DNA from 2 places in the Desulfuribacillus stibiiarsenatis genome. Region 1 is predicted to be linked to the other one. Evidence: a T-box and tRNA genes for the amino acid it is inferred to sense, from the RefSeq annotation. Region 1 holds a T-box; the other holds one or more tRNA genes.
What was found. A T-box is a leader RNA that pairs with one kind of tRNA and senses whether it is charged. The one in region 1 lies ahead of pheS (phenylalanine--tRNA ligase subunit alpha), so its partner is inferred to be a tRNA-Phe.
Positions count from the first base shown of each region.

Region 2: it encodes a tRNA-Phe, which carries the amino acid that the T-box ahead of pheS (phenylalanine--tRNA ligase subunit alpha) is inferred to sense. The anticodon was not compared.

Region 1 covers NZ_MJAT01000038.1:47,674-58,333, forward strand. The annotation lists gene BHU72_RS13410 (HD domain-containing phosphohydrolase) at 1-974, opposite strand, end outside; gene BHU72_RS13415 (response regulator) at 1,030-1,440, opposite strand; gene BHU72_RS13420 (sensor histidine kinase) at 1,559-2,446, opposite strand; gene ercA (alcohol dehydrogenase-like regulatory protein ErcA) at 2,430-3,596, opposite strand; gene BHU72_RS13430 (CvpA family protein) at 3,846-4,388, opposite strand; gene zapA (cell division protein ZapA) at 4,411-4,659, opposite strand; gene pheT (phenylalanine--tRNA ligase subunit beta) at 4,803-7,235, opposite strand; gene pheS (phenylalanine--tRNA ligase subunit alpha) at 7,247-8,284, opposite strand; T-box leader at 8,389-8,617, opposite strand; gene BHU72_RS13450 (TrmH family RNA methyltransferase) at 8,660-9,487, opposite strand; gene BHU72_RS13455 (potassium channel family protein) at 9,484-10,149, opposite strand; gene BHU72_RS13460 (CBS domain-containing protein) at 10,343-10,660, opposite strand, start outside.
Region 2 covers NZ_MJAT01000037.1:56,122-66,781, reverse strand. The annotation lists gene hisS (histidine--tRNA ligase) at 1-511, opposite strand, end outside; gene hemZ (coproporphyrinogen dehydrogenase HemZ) at 891-2,330, opposite strand; gene BHU72_RS15935 (hypothetical protein) at 2,414-2,578, opposite strand; gene BHU72_RS12725 (N-acetylmuramoyl-L-alanine amidase family protein) at 2,646-4,268, shown strand; gene BHU72_RS12720 (methyl-accepting chemotaxis protein) at 4,379-6,109, opposite strand; tRNA gene BHU72_RS12715 (tRNA-Ile) at 6,424-6,500, opposite strand; tRNA gene BHU72_RS12710 (tRNA-Leu) at 6,504-6,588, opposite strand; tRNA gene BHU72_RS12705 (tRNA-Phe) at 6,599-6,674, opposite strand; RNA gene rnpB (RNase P RNA component class B) at 6,690-7,064, opposite strand; tRNA gene BHU72_RS12695 (tRNA-Ser) at 7,083-7,175, opposite strand; gene BHU72_RS12690 (MBL fold metallo-hydrolase) at 7,239-7,868, opposite strand; gene BHU72_RS12685 (RelA/SpoT family protein) at 7,907-10,066, opposite strand; gene BHU72_RS12680 (adenine phosphoribosyltransferase) at 10,098-10,610, opposite strand; gene recJ (single-stranded-DNA-specific exonuclease RecJ) at 10,643-10,660, opposite strand, start outside.

The sequences.
Region 1 (10,660 bases):
ATGATTTGCCCTACCTCTTGCAAAAGCTTATCACCTACATCATGACCAAACGAATCATTAATAATTTTCAAACCATCGACATCACAAATCAAAAATCCAATTGGCAAATACATTTCATGGTTTAAACGTTTCAACTGATGCTCTAAGTAGATTCTATTATGCAATCCCGTTAATGGGTCGTGTGTACTTAAATATTTCAATTCTTCTTCCATGATTTTCCGCTCTGTAATATCCCTTCCGACTACCATGACAGATCGAATGTGATTATCGACATCAAACTCTGGTACCAGCTGCCAATCAATCCACTCTGCTATATTGGTCTGTGTTTCTATGCGTGCGGGGCCATGTTTATTAAAGACGTGATTCATCGCCTTACGAATCACTTCTAAATCATGGAAGATTTCTATTTCATCGTATTTCATACCTCGGTTAAATGATGAGCCATTAGCACACCTTGTCAGCACCTTTTGATTGGCATAAATGATAACCCCGTCAGAATTGATTCTTAAGATGTAATCTAATGAGTTTTCCGCTAAAGTCCGAAATTTACGTTCGTTGTCCCGTAAATTTTCTTCAACAATTCGTTTTAATCGTCTCACATTTGCTTCTTGAATCTCACGGCGAACGGCAGGTATTAATCGAATCGTATTATCTTTCATAATGTAATCGTGGGCGCCGGCTTTCATAATCTCAACTGCTAATTCCTCTAAAATTGTTCCAGAGACTACGATAAACGGTATATCTAAACCTACTTCTTGTAGAGTTCGTAAGGCGGAAAAGGCATCGAAGTTAGGCATTGAATAGTCGCTAATAATCACATCCCAGTCATGCCCCATCAAACTAAACAAAAGTTCTTCCTTGGTCTGGATTTGTTTCATTCGGATTTTGAAGCCGCCATTTTCCATGGCTCGTTTCAGTAATAATACATCGTTTTCTGAGTCTTCTATAAACAAAACATTCAATTCTTGATCCATACCTACCTCCTCCTCTCTCTTTATAAATGTACACATTACAGAACGACCTAATCTGCTAGTTATAGGCCGGCAGTTGATTGACCGACAACCAGTAGCGACCTAAGTTATTCACCGTATCGATAAACTCTTCATAATCTACTGGTTTAGTAACATAACTATTAGCCCCTAAACGATAACTATTGGTCATATCGCTTTCTTCACGAGAAGAGGACAATATAACGACTGGTGTACTATATAAATCATTATTTTCTCTAATCGTTTTAAGTACTTCCATGCCACTCACGACAGGTAAGTTTAAATCTAACATAATCACTTGGAATTGCTCATCCTGTGCTATAATTCGTAATGCTTCACTACCGTCTCTAGCAATTACAATTTTGTTTTTTATATTGTTTTTCTTTAGAGCTCGTAACATTAATAGCTCTTCATCTGGATTATCTTCTACTAATAAGATCGCCTTGTTCATCTAAGCCCTCCTACTTCTTTTAACGTTAATCTCGCTTAAAGAATGCATTAGTTGCGCAGACGCAAAAAACAGTAATTACTGATGTGCTACTAATGCAGCCTATGTACATCAAATAAAGTTAAATACATTCTGATGTGCTAAAAAAGAACGTACTTCCGTCTCCAATTTTACTTTCTGCCCAGATTTCGCCCCCATGACGCGCAATAATCCGTCTTACCGTTGCGAGACCAATTCCAACTCCAGGAATATCTGTATCATTATGAAGGCGCTGGAACGGAGTGAATAGACGATCATAGTACTGCATGTTAAATCCAATTCCGCAATCCTTAATGAAATATGCCTTCCTACTTGTATCATCTGTAGTACCGAATTGTATGTAAGTATTTTCTGGTGGAGAGTATTTGATAGCATTTTCTATTAAATTTGTCATCGCAATCCGGAGCAGGCTCTCATCACCACGAACTATTACATTCTGTTCTATTTCACATTGGATTTTCCGATGTCGATTTTCTGTCTTACTTTTTTCAATCAGTTCACATATAATCTGCGACAAATTTACACGTACCATTGAAAGATCACTTCTTGCAGAGCGAGATAATACTAGTAAAGAGTCAATTAAGTTACCCATATGAAGGCTAGCTTTACGAATTCTAAGCAAATAATCTTGCGCTTCTTCATTTAAGGACTCTGCGTAATCTTCTAAAAGGGCTTTACTAAATCCATTGATTGTACGTAGTGGAGCTTTTAAATCGTGCGATACAGAATAACTAAAGGCTTCTAATTCTTTGTTAGCCATTTCTAGTTGCATCGTTCTTTGATTAACTCTCGCTTCTAAATCAGTATTTAATTGCTGTATTTCTTGATGTGCTTGCTCTAGCTCATGGATTCGTTTTTGCAGTTCTGGATAATAGCTTTTCTGAATTGACACTTCTCCCAGCCCTATTAATTTTTCTCTTAGGTCCATCGGGGCCGTATATTTCGATAATGAATCATAGCGCCTTTTCATAGATTCCCTCGATATCAGTAAGACTTGCTTGCTTAGGATTAGTCTGCATACATGGATCCGATAATGCATTTTGAGCTAGAAACTTTATTGTCTCTTGATTTACACCTAACTCCGCCAAATTCCTATTTAATCCTATGACGAGTCGTAAGTTAGCAATACAAGCAATGAGTTTGTCTTTTATCTCATCCATTTCCATATTCGAAATATTGATTCCCATCGCGTGAGCAATGTCAGCATAACGTTCAGGGACGGCGTCAAAATTATAATCTATCACATGCTGTAAGAGAATGGCATTGCATTCTCCATGGGGAAGGTTGAGGTATCCCCCTAAACTGTGAGCCATAGCGTGAACGGCACCTAGAATTGCATTTGAGAAAGCCATCCCAGCCTGTAGGCTTCCATACATTGTCTTTGCTCTAACTTCGATATCATTCGGATCTTTCATCACAAGTGGGATACTTTGTGAAAGATAGCGAATTGCCTCTAATGCATGTAAATCCGTGACAGGAGAGCTAGCATTCGACACATAGGCTTCAATCGCGTGGCATAGAGCATCTATACATGTACAAGCCGTTAAATGCGGCGACATCGTTAATAAAGTTTCTGGATCAATTAATGCTACATCTGGTACTACTGTTTTACTTACGATTGCTATTTTCACGAGATTATCTGTATCCGTAATGATTGCGAACTGAGATACGTCCGCAGATGAACCTGAGGTTGTGGGAATACATACTAATGGTGGAATGGGAGTCTGCACATTATCTACACCTTCAAAATCTAAGATATGCCGTTGATTCGAAGCAACGATTCCAATGCCCTTTGCACAGTCCATCGGACTCCCACCGCCAATCGCGATAATCGCATGACAAGATTCATTCTTATATGTACTAGCACCTTCCATAACTTCATGCGCTTTAGGGTTAATTGAGACATTTGAGAAAACTGAATATTGAATCCCAAATTTATTAAGACTATCAATAATGTCATCGACTATACCTGTTTGCAGTACTCCCTCATCAGTAACGACTAAAACTCTGCTAGCTCCAAAATTTTTCGCATATTGACCTGCTAAACGACGAGCACCAACTCCAAAAATAAATTCTGGTGCAACAAACTTTCTTAAGTCCAGTCCATATTCAAACCTCATGAAGTCCACTCTCCCAAGTTATAGACTCGTACACACGATCATAATCACTAGTTATATAGTACCATATTCCGTTGGTTGTCGTCTCGCATTAATATGTAAACATGTAAGCTTTATATGATAAAGAAAATCGGCATATCGCCAGAAACATATATTCTGATAGTAAAAAATAAAACTCCTCCTGCAATAAACAGTTAGTAATTTCTACTGTTCATACAAGAGGAGCTTATATAAAAGATTGAGGTTCTAACCTTATGCTATTGAGTCTTGTAATACACGGATAATTTTGTCACGAACAAATCCAAAATCTGTTAAAAGATACTGTCCGATTTGCGACTGAGCCAATCCGTTTTGTATCGTTACTATCGGTAGAAACGATGCTATATTGATGATTATGATCAGTATAATCATAGTTTCTGCAAAGCTTAGTAACAGACCTAAAATTCGGTTGACGCTATTAATTAACGGTAGTTTTGTAAACATGTCCAGTGTCCTACCGACAAGCAACAATGCAATCCGAATTGCAAAAAACAATAAAGCAAACGCTGCTGCACTTGCTATCGTATTATTAATCGAAAGATTAATAGGAATGGGTAGTGCTAATAATTCATCAATCTCTTTCAGTTGAAAGTAAGGCGCTATGATTGCTGCCACTTCCGGGTGGTATTTATATGCAATAATAAATGACGCAATCACGCTAATTAAGCTGATAAACTGAAGTACAAATCCCCTACTATAGCCACGGATAAGGCTAACTACTATTAATAAGAGAATAATCCCATCTAAAACACTCATCGGTCCACCTCGAATGACTTTTCTATTGTTTCTCGATGATTCTTAATAATTCTTCGTATTCTTCCTTAAGTTTAAAGTATTCGTCCGTGATATTGACTGCTGTTAATACGGCAACCTTTTTCGCATCTAATCGAGGGTTTGCTTCTGCTAACTGGTTCATTTTATCGTCAACATATCCTGCTACAAGACGCATATGGTTCGATGAAGCAGATCCTTTCAAAGTATAGTGCTGACCAAATATCTCGATGGTAATTTTATTCTTATCAGACAATCATTATTCCCTCCTCATACGCGATTTCTTCTTATAGTAAGAATAATCATTGATTTTAATGAATTCTTAATTCTAAATTCTAGACTCTATATTCTAAATTCTAGATTGATTACAAAATCCCTGCAAGAAGCTGTATAACAATACTAACTACGTAGTTCCGCATTCCAATCTTGTTGAACTCCAGAGATTATTTTTTGGGTGACTTGTTGTATCTCTTCATCCGTCAAAGTCTTCTCAGGATTTCTAAAAGTCAATGAGAATGCTAGGCTCTTCTTTCCTTCTCCGACACCTTTTCCATCATACACATCAAACAATTGCAGATCTACCAATAGCGCTCCCGCATACTGTTTCACTGATTTCATAATTTCAAATGATGCCTTATCTTTGTCGACTACAATCGCTAAATCTCTCTTAATGGATGGGTAACGTGGTAGTGACTGATATTGAATTTTCAAGCTAGAAAGCTCCAGCATCAACTCATAATCGAGTTCAAAATAAAAAGTTTTTGGCAGGTCATATTGTGCCTGAACCTTCGGATGTATCTGGCCAATGTATCCTAACTCTTTACCACCAATTTGTATAGAGGCTGTCTGTCCAGCATGCATCGCTGGAAGGTCAGTCGCCTGGAATGTCACATCAAATAACGAGATTCCAAACTGGCTAACGAGAAACTCAACGACACCTTTTACATAGTAGTAATCAATTGCCTGCGGCTTATGCGACCAATGATTTGGTGTGGCGTCCCCATAAGCAATCCCAGCAATAATAACCTTTTCCGTAGGAAGCTGCTGCAATGGTAGCTCCTTCGGCATGAAAATCTTACCTAGTTCGAATAATCTTACCGCGTCATTCTTATGACTATAGTTGTAAGCGGCTAATTCTAACATAGATGGTAGCATCGTCGTACGTAAATGACTACGCTCTTCCGACATTGGCATCTTTAGTGGAATCATCTGCTGATATTTCTCATCAAGTAACTCAAGTTCTGTTACTTTTACAGGGTTAATGAACGAGTAAGAAACTGCCTCATCCCAAGAAGCAGAAAGCAACGTTTCTCGAACCCTTCTTCTCCCTTTTTGCTCAATTGTTAATTTTCCTTGTGTCGATTGACCAATCGGTAGCGTAGTCGGAATATTCTTGTAGCCAAATAGTCTAGCAACCTCTTCCGATAAATCGTCTGCAATCGTAATATCGCGACGACGAGTAGGAACTTTCACAAGTAACTCTTCACCACGGTTTGTAACTGTGAAATGTAATCTTTCGAAGTACTGTACCATATCGGCCTGCGCTATATCTGTACCCAGTCGACGGTTAATTCTGTCAGCAGTGATGATAATTTCCTTACCCTCACTCACATCAGCATTGGAATCGATATGGCCTTTAGCAACTCTGCCACCACCAAGTTCAGCAATTAACATGGCAGCTCGATTCATAGCATCAATGACAATATTTGGATCGGTACCCTTTTCGAAACGAACACTCGCTTCTGTACGTAGCCCTATACTAGTCGCTGTCTTTCTTATACTGTTTGGATTAAAGTGAGCGGATTCCAATAATATATTGACCGTTGAATCGGATACTTCCGATGTAAATCCACCCATTACACCTGCAATCGCAACAGCTTCCTGCTGGTCTGCAATCACGACCATATTGGATTGTAATGTGCGCTCAGTTTCATCTAAAGTTTTAATTATTTCTCCTTCATTCGCACGACGAACAATAATAGTCTTACCAATTACCTTATCATAGTCAAACGCGTGTAACGGTTGACCATACTCAATTAAGATTAAATTCGTAATATCTACAATGTTATTAATCGAACGTATTCCTGCAGCTTGGAGCTTGTTACGAAGCCACATCGGTGATGGTGCAATTTTTACATCCTCAATCACACGACATGCATAACGTGGACATAATTCTTGATCTTGAACATCAAGTTTCATCAATCCATCGATGGAATTGTCACTTTCTACTAAAGATATTGCGGGTACATTGACAGGGCGACTAAATAGCGCACCCATCTCATAAGCTACACCGCGAATACTCAAGCAATCCGAGCGATTAGGAGTTAAATCTAATTCCAACACCACATCATCTAAATTAAAAATTGTCTTTACGTCTGTCCCTACAGCATACTGTTCTGGGAATACGTAGATTCCTTCTTGTAGTTCTTTCGGAATATACTTGTTCTCTAGACCAAGTTCTTTTCCAGAACAAATCATTCCTTGGGACTCGACTCCACGTAATTTCGAACGTTTAATTTTGAAATCGCCTGGCAACACTGCTCCAACCTTTGCAACAGGTACTAACTGACCTGGTGCAACATTCGCTGCTCCGCAAACAATTTGCAATGTTTCCGTTTCCCCTACATCTACTGTACAGACTCGTAGCTTATCTGCATCGGGATGTTGTACAACCTCTAACACGTGCCCAACAACAACATTACTTACACCTTTATCTAAGCGTTCTATCGCATCTACTTCAATTCCAGCGTTCGTAAGACGATCCGCAAGGATTTCTGGTGTGATATCTGATAAATCAATCCACTCGTTTAACCATTTATATGAAACCTTCATGAATTTACCTCCTAAGCCTTTTTCTGAAATTGACGTAAGAAACGAGTGTCATTCATATAGAATTGACGGATGTCCTCAATGCCATATTTCAGCATCGCAATTCTTTCAATGCCCATCCCAAAAGCAAAACCGCTATAGATTTCAGGATCATATCCTGACATTTCTAAAACCTTCGGATGTACCATACCTGAACCTAAGATCTCAAGCCAGCCTGTTTGTTTACAAACACGGCATCCTTTACCTTCACAAATGATACAGGATACATCGACTTCTGCACTTGGTTCTGTGAAAGGGAAGAAACTTGGACGCAGACGAATCTGTTGGTGCTCTCCAAACATTTGTCTAGCAAATGTTAAAAGTGTACCTTTTAAATCGCTCATTCGAATATGCTTATCGATCACAAGACCTTCCGCTTGCATAAACACATGCGAGTGTGTAGCATCATCATCGTCACGGCGATACACTCTACCAGGACATATGATTTTTACAGGTACTTCTGATTTCATGCGTTCCATCGTGCGCACTTGAACTGGAGAAGTATGCGTTCGCATCAGGAATTCCTCAGTAATATAGAAAGAGTCTTGCATGTCCCGAGCCGGATGATTTTTCGGCAGGTTTAGAGCTTCAAAGTTATAATAATCTTTTTCAACCTCAGGACCTTCAGCTACTTCATACCCTAACCCTAGGAAAATATCTTCAATTTCCTTCGCCACTAGCGTCAACGGATGTTGACTTCCTGTGATCACAGGTCTGCCTGGCAACGTTACGTCAATATTTTCTTTTGCTAACTGCTTTTCTTGCTCTTTTTGAACAATTTCAGATGCTTTTTTTGAAATTTGCTCTTCTAATAACTCTCGTACTTCGTTCGCAATCTGACCAATCAGAGGACGCTCTTCCGCAGAAAGCTGACCCATATTACGAAGAATAGCTGTTAATTCGCCTTTTTTCCCTAGAATACGTACTTTTAAGTCTTGAAGATCTTTCTGGTCAGCTAGCTTCTCTAATGCTTCTAACGTTGCATTCTTTAACTCCATCATTTTATCGCGCATACTTTTATACCTGGAATCAGGTATAATTCACCTCACTTATTATAAATTTGCATAAATTTACAGATATTTCAGATTTAAGTAAACAATAAAAACCTTCATCCCAAAAAAGGGACGAAGGTTCGCGTTACCACCCTAATTGTAAACATAGAAAAACAAACACTCTTGTTTACCACTTCATTATCAATAACGGCATAGGGCCGACTATCCGTACTGTTTTCCGGATAGTAGTCTTCGGAGGGAACTTCGGTATTAGGTCTTAAAGCCACTCTCAGTCAATATGGCTCTTCCTGTTTAAAGCACACTAACACTTACTCGCTCCTGCATTACATTTTTATATGAAATTCATAAAGTTTGAACATTATTATACATGGCGAATCACGCTTTTGCAAGTCCCCATCGCCGAATGAGATCAAATGCTATAATTCCAGTAGCTACCGATACGTTCAAGGATTCTGCCTTCCCAGGCATCGGGATGGTAATAAACGAATCGATCAATGATCGAATCTCTTCTGAAATCCCATTCCCTTCGCTACCCATAACTAAAGCAACCTTTTCGGGAAGCGTATCAATAGTATCATATGAATCCCCTACAATGTCGGCACCAATAAAGTGAAAACCCACTTCCTTGAGTTGTTGAATAGCAGTATGTAAATCCTCTTCGATAACAGGTACATGAAAGATACTACCCATTGCTGCTCGAATTGTCTTTTCATTGTATGGGTCCGCACAACCAGCACCTAATATCACAGCCTTAGCTCCCACCGCATCGGCAATGCGAATTATTGTACCAACATTTCCTGGATCTTGCACTTGATCGAGTATGATGATTAATTGCGCAGCTTGATCACTATTAAGTATCCAATCATACCCTTGCATTGATTCGTGTTTCTCTACAACTGCAAGGCACCCCTTAGGCGATTTGACAGTCGATATTTGAGAAAATAACTTATCCTCTACTTGATATACAGGTTTGTCGCCAATCATATCTTCATTGAGCCTTTCAAAGACAAATGACTCGCTGATGTATATCTCTTTTACAGAATACTTCTGCGACTGTAAATTGTTACACAATGCTTCCTCTAGGAGCTTTTCTCCATCGATAATAAATGCACCGAATTCTTCTCTGTATTTCTTTTGATGTAGCTTTTTAAGTTTTTTAATTTTTGCGTTATCTTGTGATTGTATTACTGGGTACTCGCTCATTCAGCCATTTTTCCTTCAAACTCACGCAAATCATCATTATGACCAACGACTACTAACACATCATCTTCGTGTATAAGATCCTCAGCCCTTGGGGCAACATTGATAGCGTCCTTTTCTGACTTAATTGCCATAATATTAATTCCAAATTCAGCACGAATATTCAGATCTTTAATCGTTTTCCCAATCATCGAACTCGTAGCAACAAACTCCAGAATACTATAATCTGGCGACAGTTCGATATAGTCTAGAATATTAGGCGATAGTAAGTTATGGGCAACACGATATCCCATATCACGCTCAGGATATACGATACGATGGGCGCCAATCTTTTCGAGTACTTTCCCATGTAATGGGTTTTGGGCCTTCACAACAATGTGCTCAACACCCATTTCCTTCACAATCAATGTTGCCATGATACTTGCTTGAATATCTTGCCCAATGGCAATTACTACACACGGAAAGTTACGAATCCCCAACGCCTTTAAAGATTTCTCATCCGTTGAATCTGCCTGAACGGCTTGTGTTACCATGTTAGCAATTGCTTGCACTTTCTCTTCGCTATTATCAATTGCAAGTACTTCATGACCCATATCATATAAAGTTTTTGCTATACTACTGCCAAATCGTCCTAGACCAAGGACTGCAAATTGTTTCAATGAAATTCACTCCATTATGATTACTTATCTCAGCGGTGTTACTAATACTCCCACTTCTACAGAATGGTTCTTCTATTTTAAAAATAGTTGGAACCATTACGTACCTGAGGTGAAAGTGGGAGATAAGTGCCGCCAAGCTTCGAAATAAGTGCAACTAAAGTTCAGATGGAATAAAAACTCCATCTGAACTAAGTTTTCTTTATGCTTGTTCTTTCTCCAAAATCGAAATCAATGCTTTAACGACATCAGTCTCAGTAAACATACCTTTTACGACATCTCCTTCAACCACGGGTAAGCCACTGTATTTGTACTGCTCCATTAACTTTAAAGCCTCTAATAGTGTAGCACTATCTTCAACTGTTACCAAATCTTTTGACATTATCCAATCAACGGGAGTTTCAGGGTAGCGAGAAGGTTGACGCAATGCTGCTTCTATATCTTTTCTAACAACAATTCCTCTGAGAGCTCCATTTTCGGTGATTAATAAATGACGGAACTTTCTCTCTTCCATAATATC
Region 2 (10,660 bases), on a different contig from region 1:
TTCTACATTTCGGACATCCAACACTATTAATATCTAGTTTAAGATTCTTAAGTCCTAAGTCTGAGAAGAGTTGATAGGCAAACACAATGACTTCTGCATCGATACTAGGATGCTCTGTTCCCAAGACTTCCAGACCAAATTGCGTAAATTGACGGTTTCTACCTGCTTGTGGTCTTTCATAGCGGAACATCGGCCCCATATAGTACAGCTTTAATGGCTGCGGCTGTGCATATAATTTGTGCTTGATTACTGCTCGTACTGTTGATGCCGTCCCTTCTGGACGCAATGTTAGACTATCTTCATGGATTGTAAATGTATACATTTCTTTTTGTACAATATCTGTAGTGTCACCGACACCCCTCTGAAACAACTGAGTGTATTCAAAAATAGGTGTGCGTATCTCTTGAAATTGATAGCGATTACACCAATCTCTTATTTTCCCCTCTATATACTGCCATTTACTCGTTTCGGTTGGCAGAACATCATAGGTACCGCGTGGTGCATTAATCAAATTCGTAACCTCCTATGTACTTCGTTACTAGCTCGAACTGAGCCAAGCACTTGCATAATAATTTTTAATTACTTCATATAAATGAGCAAAAAATGCCAATAAAAAAAGCACTAATCCCTTAAACGCAAGGGACGAGAGCTTTATACCCGTGGTGCCACCCTAATTCTAGTGTTAACTTCATATAACACTACCTTAGTCCATGTATCGTATTGGTTACGGCTCATACAAGCAAGCTATCAAGAACTGTCTTCACATCCAATTAGTAGATAGGTGTTTCAGCCTAGCACCTACTCTCTTTCACTACTCCGTGTCTGCTACTTTTTTCTCATGCTCTCCAGATATTCAATTATCCTTTTCAAACGCTATCATACACATTTCATTAACACTTTGTCAATATTTTAGCCATTTTGGTTACCTTATTTGTCATAATTTCTTTAATATTTTTTACATAGTAATCAGGATTCACTGGATTTGCGACACGAACGATTTCTCCAGTAGTCGCGTCGATTAATTTGCTTACCGCTCCACAGCCAACACCTACTATAGAAGTAAGTTCCTCCATAATTAATATATTATAAATAGAATGCTGATTTTCGAGGGCATACCCTATATTTTCAAGGTTAGACGCAATATTTTTTTGACGATAGATATAGTACGGTATGTATGATTGTTCTTTTGCCCATCCTTGTGCATATGCTAACATTTCTTGAGCAATTGCATTTTTCTTGAATTGCTTTGAATCAGTCGTTTCTAGTAATTTAGATTTGGTTTTTAGTGCTAAGGTGTGAATTGTCAATGATTCAGGACGCAACTGATCAATTACCTTAAAAGTTGCTTTCACGTCTTCTAAAGTTTCATTCGGAAGTCCAAGAATCAAATCCATGTTAATTTGATTAATGCCGATTTTAGCCATAGAATAGACCTGCAGTACTTCTTCTACACTATGATTACGGCCAATTTCTCGAAGAGTCTTATCGTGAAAGCTCTGAGGATTGATACTGATTCGATGCACTCCATACTTTTTTATAAGCTTTAATGTATCTGCTGTAATCGTGTCAGCTCTGCCAGCTTCTATTGTAAATTCAATACATTGATCATGTAATTGACTCTGTAATTTTTGTAGTAATACCTCTAATTGATGTAAAGATAGTACCGTTGGTGTGCCTCCGCCAATATATACAGAACGGATTTTCTTGTTATGATTGCGTAACCAGTCCATAGTAAATTGTAGCTCTTCCATCATCGCATGAAAGAAGCTAGCAATCTCAGCGTCTGATTTTGCGATATATCCTGGGAAGGTACAATATGTACATCTTGAAGGACAATAGGGAATCCCTATATATAAGCATACAATATCAGACGTATTGAAATTTAGTACCTTTGCTTGTACCTCATAAATCGTTCGAAGTAATTGAATTTTGTTGTCTTTCACGAAATAGAAATCTCTTAGCTTTTCCTCAGCTAACCGTAATCCCACTTTCTCAACTAAAGCACGATATAATTTTAAAGGGCGAATTCCCGTCAATATACCCCAGGGTAATTCGTTAATACGACAATCTTCAATAGCTTTCACGAAAGTATGTGCTACTACTTGTTGAATTGTATACTCCGTACTTGGAAAAGACGTGACGACCGTTATTAAAGGATGCGTTAACCGACATGCTAATCGCTCATCGCAGTGTTCTATTTTTATAACACATGCATGATTATAAGAGTCTTCTATAAATGTTGGTTTGCATCCATATACTGCGTGGTATAAACGTTCAATTTGTAATTGTGCGATTGAGGCTTCTGCATTTAGAAAGATCTCAGAAATCATAGTCCCCCTCCTAATCGCCACTATTCTACCTTTAACATATATACTGGTCAATAACTCATGATGAAATTTATTGTTAGAAATTCCTACTTCTTACTAACAAGGCTTTCTACTAAAGCTTTTGTACAATAAATATCCGGGCCAAGATTCTGATACATATAAAGCTCAACAGTTGTACTTTCGTGACGTTCCATATTGTTAATATTTAGTATTTGGTGTCTGATTTGTTGATCTTTTTTAGAAATTCGCATAGCCTGATTCCCCCTTATGTAGTAAAATGGAAAAGTGACTGCAATTACAACCTGAGAGGATGTTTCCATGAATGCACATCGCTTAAGGTCAATTATAATGATTATTGTCCTTGTAACGTTTATTGTTTCAATATTTGGAATTGCTTATGCGAATACCAAACAAATTATTATAGAAGTCAATGCACTAAATGTAAGATCAGGTCCAGGTACACAGTTTCAAATTATCGATAGCGTAAAAAAAGGTGAGCAATTTTCGGTTTTAGAAGATAAAGATCGCTGGTATAAAATTCAATTACATAATAACCAACTCGGCTGGGTTGCTAGTTGGTTAGTTAGTGAGCAAACCATACAATCGAACCAACTTGTCAAAGTTCAGGTAGTAGAAGCTGTGTCCAACGGAATTAACGTTCGGACCGGACCTAGCTTATCGTTCCCTGTCGTAACGTCGATTAAAAAACAGGAGTTCTATCCTATTCTTGAGAATAACGGAGAATGGATTCAGATCCAGTTAAACCCACAGACAGTTGGTTGGGTAGCCTCTTGGGTAGTTGTAACATCACACCAAGAAGTAAAGCCATCCCAGGCTGCATCAGCAGATGTAAGTCGTTCAGTAGCGATCACTGCTAATATCCTGAACTTGCGTTCAGGACCGAACACTTCTTCGACGATTTTAGATAAATTGACAAAAGGACAAGTTGTGAATTTATTGAAAATTCAAGATGGATGGTATCAAGTAAAAACAAACCAACACACAGGATGGATTGCTTCTGAATATGCACAACAAACAGATACCAACTCTAATACGAGTTCTGAGCAACAAAAAGAGAATCCACCGGTAAACGATAGTACTACTGCTCCACCAGATGGGCAGACGAGTCAACCTGGTTCTCCAGAATCAAGTCCTATTAGCCAAGCTCCTCATGTTGTCATCCCGAAAACAGGGATAAACATCCGTAGTGGTCCAGGAACTAGCTACAACATTCTAATGAGCGTTAATCAGGGAGATACATTTACTATTATCAATACTCACGGGGATTGGTTCGAGATTGCGTTGGCAGATTCTAAGAAAGGTTTTGTGGCCGGATGGGTAGTCCAAGCTGTAGGTATCGATAATGTGGAAAACAACCGCTCTATAGCAGGATTGCTAAAAGGTAAAACGATCGTAATCGACCCAGGCCATGGTGGCATAGATGTAGGGGCTATTGGTTCACATTTTAAGACTTTAGAAAAGGAATTATGTTTGTCCACCTCTTTATTATTAGAAAGTAAGTTAAAGGCCGCTGGTTCGAATGTGATTATGACGAGAAACACAGATATATTTCTAAGCCTTCCTCAACGGGTTGCACTATCAACGAAACATAAGGCAGATGCATTTATAAGCGTCCATTATAATACGAACCATAGCTCTTCAGTGAACGGCACGATAGTGTATCACTATAATGCTAAAGGGAATGACGTGAAACTAGCGAAATTGGTTCAACAGGAAATTGTCCAAAAAAATGGCCTTAAGGATTTAGGCGCTAGACAAGGGAATTTCTACGTATTACGAGAAAATCCACAGCTATCAATTCTAGTGGAAGCTGCGTTTCTTAGTAATTATAATGATGAGTTAGTATCTAGAAATCGCACGTTTCAGGATAAAGTAGCGGAAGGAATTTTTCAAGGTGTCCTGAAATACTTTAATGAGTAATGTGAGATATGAGATATGACAAAGGACAGAGTATGATGACCGTAAATAAGATGTTAGAAAAAGGCTATAAATTGTATCTACGGATACAATTTATAGCCTTTTCTTTAACCTTACACTTTAAAACGTGAAATTAAGCCTTTTAAATCCTCGGACATATCTAGAAGCATTTGTGCAGAGCTAGAAATTTCTTCCATCGCTGCAAGTTGTTCTTCCGATACAGCGGCAATATTTTGTATGCTCGCTCCCGAATTTTGTGCTATCGTAGTAAGCTCTGCAGTTGAAGCACTAACCTCTTCAGAACCAGCCGACATCTGCTCAGCTACAGAGGCAAGATCTTGAATCTCTGTCGTTATACTTTGGACAGATTGCATAATGGTGCTAAATAGCTTTTCTACATTCGCTATCGCTTCAATTCCATGATTGACTGTTGTTTCACTATTCTTAATTGATGATACTGCTTGATTCGTGTTTACTTGAATCGTACCAACTAAGCTGTAGATTTCTTTTGTCGAATTAGAAGTCTGATCCGCCAGCTTGCGAATTTCATCGGCAACTACAGCAAACCCTCTTCCAGCTTCTCCAGCACGGGCAGCTTCTATTGCAGCATTCAGTGCTAATAGATTCGTTTGCCCCGAGATATCTTCAATAATCTTAATAAAATCACTGATTTTCTCTGAATCTTTGTGTAATGTCGAGATAATTGAAGCAGTCGATTGCGAATCTTTTTGAATGTCACCTATTTTTTCAATGGCTTGTAAAACAGACGACTTTCCATGATTGGATTGAGCAAGCATACCCTTAGCAGCATCTGCAATGTTTGATGACGTCTCTGCTACTCGACCTACACCAATCGCCATTTCCTCCATTGCCTTAGAGGTTTCTTGTGAACTCACCACTTGATTTTCAGTCCCATCAGCAACTGATTGGATAGCAATCGACATATTATTAGTAGCTTGTGTAGTTTCTTCTGCGCTTGCCGAAAGTTCATTGGATGCATTGGCCACTTGTTCTGAGCTTTGCTGAACCTTAAGAAGCACTTCTGTTAAGTTAGTCTTAATAAGCAAGAACACTTGCCCTAATTTACCGATTTCATCTTTACGATTTAATAGCTTTGATGGTATCTCAGCCGTGAAATCTCCTTGAGACATTAAAGTACCAAGTGACTTAACTGTTTCTAGCGGCTGAATTAACGCTTTATTCGAATAAAAGAATGTCAGAAGACTACTAAATATTGTGATTGCGATGACAAATAACAAACTAGTGTTTCTTCGAGCGGCAGCCGTTTCATTGACATCAGTCGTATATACACCTGTACCAATAACCCATTGCCAAGGTTCAAACGTTGAAACATACGATAACTTTGGTTCTACCCTATCTTTGTCGCTATAATATTGCCAATAATACGGAACGTATCCAGCGCCTTGGGTTTTCGCTACTTTCGCAAATTCCACAAATAACAATAATCCTTCTTTATCTTTAATACCCGACACATCCGTTCCTTCTAAGTCAGGTCTAAATGGATGCATGATGATATACGGTTGGAAATCATTAATCCAGAAATAATCCTGTTGCCCTACACCATAACGTACTGCACGAATCGCTTCGATTGCCTTTGCTTGAGCTTCTTCCTTTGTTAACTCACCAGCAGTCTGCATTTCATAATAATGGTTCAGTAATGAAACTCCAATTTCTACCATATTCTTAGTTTGTAATTGCTTTTCTTGAAACATGTCTTCTTTGCTTTTAGGAATCGTGTACAGTGCACTAAAAAGAATAAACAAAATAATTGGAATAAATACCATGATTCCTAACTTCCCTCGAATACTACTAAACAAGTTCATCTTCTTCACTCTCCACTTCTTTCTATATATATTCCCTTTTATTACGATGTAGTAATAATTATCAATGTAGACTCATGATTAAAAATACCTATATAACTATCTATATTAGATAGTTTTAGTATACTTTTGCACAGTACAATATACAATAGTTATTATTATGAAATTATATACATTGTTGGATGTTTTTTTACTGATTTACTATACTTTATATAATACTTTATTTGTAGGAGCATAAGTAAATTAATGTCTAAATGGTAGTATTCTACGTATGAAAAGCAAAAAGCCTACACCTAAGTGTAGACTTTTATTGTTTTTGGTGGGACTAAGTGGACTTGAACCACCGACCTCACGCTTATCAGGCGTGCGCTCTAACCAGCTGAGCTATAGACCCAAATGGTGCGGATGGCGGGATTTGAACCCGCACACTCGTAGAGCACTACCCCCTCAAGATAGCGTGTCTGCCATTCCACCACATCCGCATATGTAATTTGGTGGCTTGGGACGGAATCGAACCGCCGACACGTAGATTTTCAGTCTACTGCTCTACCGACTGAGCTACCAAGCCATCGTATACAAGTATTGCTGTAAGCCACGTTCTGTACTTCTTAAAAAGAAGTAGTAGCCATCTATCTATTAGATAAATCATACGTCGCGGTAGACTTTATCTAATCCATCCATCAGTTGAATTCCCTCTGGATAGCTCCCTTACCATAATTTAGGTTTCTCGCAAGTGGGGTTTACCTCGTTCCACTCCTTCTGTCGCCAGAAGGACTTCGTCACTGTGGCACTTTCAGGCTATTTTGAACTCAGTGAGTTCATTTCACCGCCGTCAGCATATCATGCTGCCCTGGCTTATGATTTCGCCAGGCACCCAAACTCTAAGCGTCTCAGCCTAGACGAGCGTGGACTTTCCTCAATATCTATCTCGCAATAGATACTGCGACTACTTACAATACTTGTATGAAAAATATCATGGCGGAGTGTGAGAGATTCGAACTCTCGATACGATTGTAGTCGTATACTCGCTTAGCAGGCGAGCGCCTTCGACCTACTCGGCCAACACTCCAACACTATAATATAAATGCGACAAAAATAATTGTATCATAAATAAAATATTAAATCAATGGTTTTATCTTAAAAACGGATTGTTTATTTTTTCCCAACCTATCGTTGTATCTTCATTATGACCTGGATATACAACAGTATCGTCAGGTAAAACTAATAATTGCTTACGGATTCCATCAATCAGTTGATCCATAGAGCCACCTGGAAAATCAGTTCTTCCTACCGAGCCAGCAAACAGAGTATCTCCAGAAAATAAGTAATTTCCCAAGTGATAACATACTCCTCCTGACGTATGGCCTGGAGTATGGTAAACAACAATATTCATATTCGCGATTGGAAGCATTTCTCGATCTTCTAGTACACGCTCCGCAGCATTAAATTCATACCCACTACCCATGAAGGTAGAGAGGTTCTCTTTTGCATTTATGAGTTTTATCTGATCATCTTTGTGAATACACACTGGCGCATTGATTACCTTACGCAATTCATCAATTCCCAAAATATGATCAAAATGTCCATGTGTTAATAGGATATATTGGATTTGCAGCTGTTCACTCTCGATGATTTCCAATATGTCATGAATATCAAGACTACCAGGGTCTACGATAAATCCATTCTTTGATTGCTCGTCATATATAACATAACAATTTGCTTCCACGGGCCCCATCGGCAGTGTTCGAATATTCCAAACCATATAGTCACCTCATATTCTTTTCTTTTCATATTTTCATTTTATTGCATTACCCTACGTACTGTGTAAATATCACGTACCCTTTTGATACGCTCTACAATCGTACGTAAATGTTCTACGTTACGTATAGAGATTGTGAGTAATATAATGGCTCGCTTATTTCTGTCCCCTTTACCTGAGGCTGCGTTAATGTCTGTTTTTGTTTCTGATACGGCCTGCATAACCTCATTTAAAAGTAGTGGACGATCTAGCCCAGTAATTTCTAGTTCAACTGTATAGGAGGTCTCTACATCACTTTCCCATTCTACAGGAATTAAACGTTGGGCGTTTTCTTCATTCTGTACATTTGGACAGTCTAAGCGATGGACAGAGACACCTCGCCCTTTTGTTATATATCCAACAATATCATCACCTGGAACAGGGCTACAGCATTTAGAAAAACGAACAAGTAAATTATCTACTCCCTTTACCCTTACACCTAAAGGCTGTTTCTTTTTGTGCTTTAAGACAGGTTTCGCTTCTAAAAGAGCCGTTAGATGATTATCTCTAGCTTGGTCATGACGTTGCTTTTCTGTTAATCGCATTGCAATTTGGTGCGCACTAATGCCATTGTAACCAATTGCCGCATATAAATCGCTTTCATGAGAGAAATTAAACTTCTTGATCATTTCCTGCAATTGCTGATGTCCGAGAAAATCTCCAGGTTCAAAGTTTAACTTGCGCAGCTCTTTTTCGAGCATTTCTCGACCTTTTTGAATATTCTCATCACGTTTTTGCTTCTTAAACCAGTTTCTAATTTTCGCTTTTGCTTGACTGGATTGAGCGATTTTCAACCAATCTCGGCTTGGTCCAAAACTTTGCTTCGATGTTAAGATTTCAATAATGTCACCAGTTTTCAAACGGTAGTCTAATGTGACAATTCGACCATTTATTTTTGCCCCTACCGTTGAATTCCCAACGTCCGTATGAACCCTATAAGCAAAGTCGATTGGCACAGATCCAGCTGGTAATTCGAAAACATCGCCTTTCGGTGTAAATACGAATACGTCTTCTGCGTATAAATCATATTTGATGTTTTCAACAAATTCATTGGCATCTCCTACATCATGTTGCCAATCGAGAATCTCTTTAAACCAGCCAAGCTTTTGTTCATAGTTATTATTATGAATTTTCTTATTCTCTTTGTACGCCCAGTGCGCAGCAATTCCGAGCTCCGCTGTTTGATGCATGTCTAAAGTTCTAATTTGAATCTCAAACGGCTTACCTTGAGGACCTATGACAGTTGTATGCAACGACTGATACATATTAACCTTTGGCATCGCAATGTAATCCTTAAAACGACCTGGCATCGGTTTCCATATGGTATGCACAACACCTAAGACTGCATAGCAATCTTTAATGTTCTCCACAATAACACGAACTGCTAATAGGTCATATATCTCATCAAATCGCTTATTCTGCGATACCATTTTCCGATGAATACTATAGATGTGTTTCGGTCTTCCAGAGATATCTGCTGATATTTCCATTTGGTCTAATCGTGTTCTTAATTCCAGATTAATCTGATCGATAAATTGTTCACGGTCTCTACGCTTCTGTGTCATTAAATTGACTATACGATAATATTGTGACGGTTCAATGTATCGGAACGCAATATCTTCCAATTCCCATTTAACAGTAGATATCCCTAGACGATGAGCAAGAGGAGCGAAAATCTCTAATGTCTCTTGTGCAATTCTCTTTTGCTTTTCTGGAGGAAGTGGTTTTAATGTACGTATATTATTTAAGCGGTCTGCTAATTTAATTAATAACACGCGAATATCTTTAGCCATTGCCATAAACATTTTGCGCAAGTTTTCGGCTTGCTGCTCTTCTTTTGTCTGATATTTGATCTTCGAGAGTTTCGTGACACCATCGACTAACATGGCCACATCTTTGCCAAACTTTTTTTCGATTTCTTCGGTTGTGACTGGTGTGTCTTCTACAACGTCATGCAAAAGAGCCGCCATAATTGTTACTGCATCGAGCTTTAATTCTGCAGTAATGATCGCGACTGATAATGGGTGGATAATATAATCCTCGCCAGAAATACGTTTCTGACCTTCATGAGCTCTAGCCGCTTCTTCATATGCGGACGTTATGCGCTCAATATCCTGTTGAGGGTAATCTTTAATTTTTACTAGTAATGCTTGTATGTTCATTTTGGTACGCACCCATCTAAAGGATTTTCAACTAGTATTTGATTAAACTTTGGACATCATATCCTTTTAATTTATCCGCACCATTTAGAAATGTCAATTCAATTAAGAAGCAAATACCGACGACTTCACCACCAAGCTTTTCAATTAGTTGAATCGCTGATTGTACAGTCCCTCCAGTTGCTAATAAATCGTCGCAGATGACTACTTTTTGCCCTGGCATAATCGAGTCTTTATGGATTTCTAGGGCATCTGTCCCGTATTCTAACTCATACTCTACTCTTTCCACTTCAGCTGGTAGCTTCCCTGGCTTTCTTACTGGTACAAAACCTGCACCTAATTCGTACGCTAATGGTGTTCCAAAAATAAACCCTCTTGATTCTGGTCCGACAACGATATCTGGCTGTTTATTTTCACAGAATTTCACCATTTGTTTTATTGTATACTGTAACGCATCACTATTTTTCAACAATGGGGTAATGTCCTTAAAAAGGATACCTTCCTTTGGGTAGTTTGGAATCAGTCGAATACATTCTTTTAGATCCATATGAGCGCCTCCTATTGTGCGAGCTTAATTTTCTAGTGGTAGATATGTTT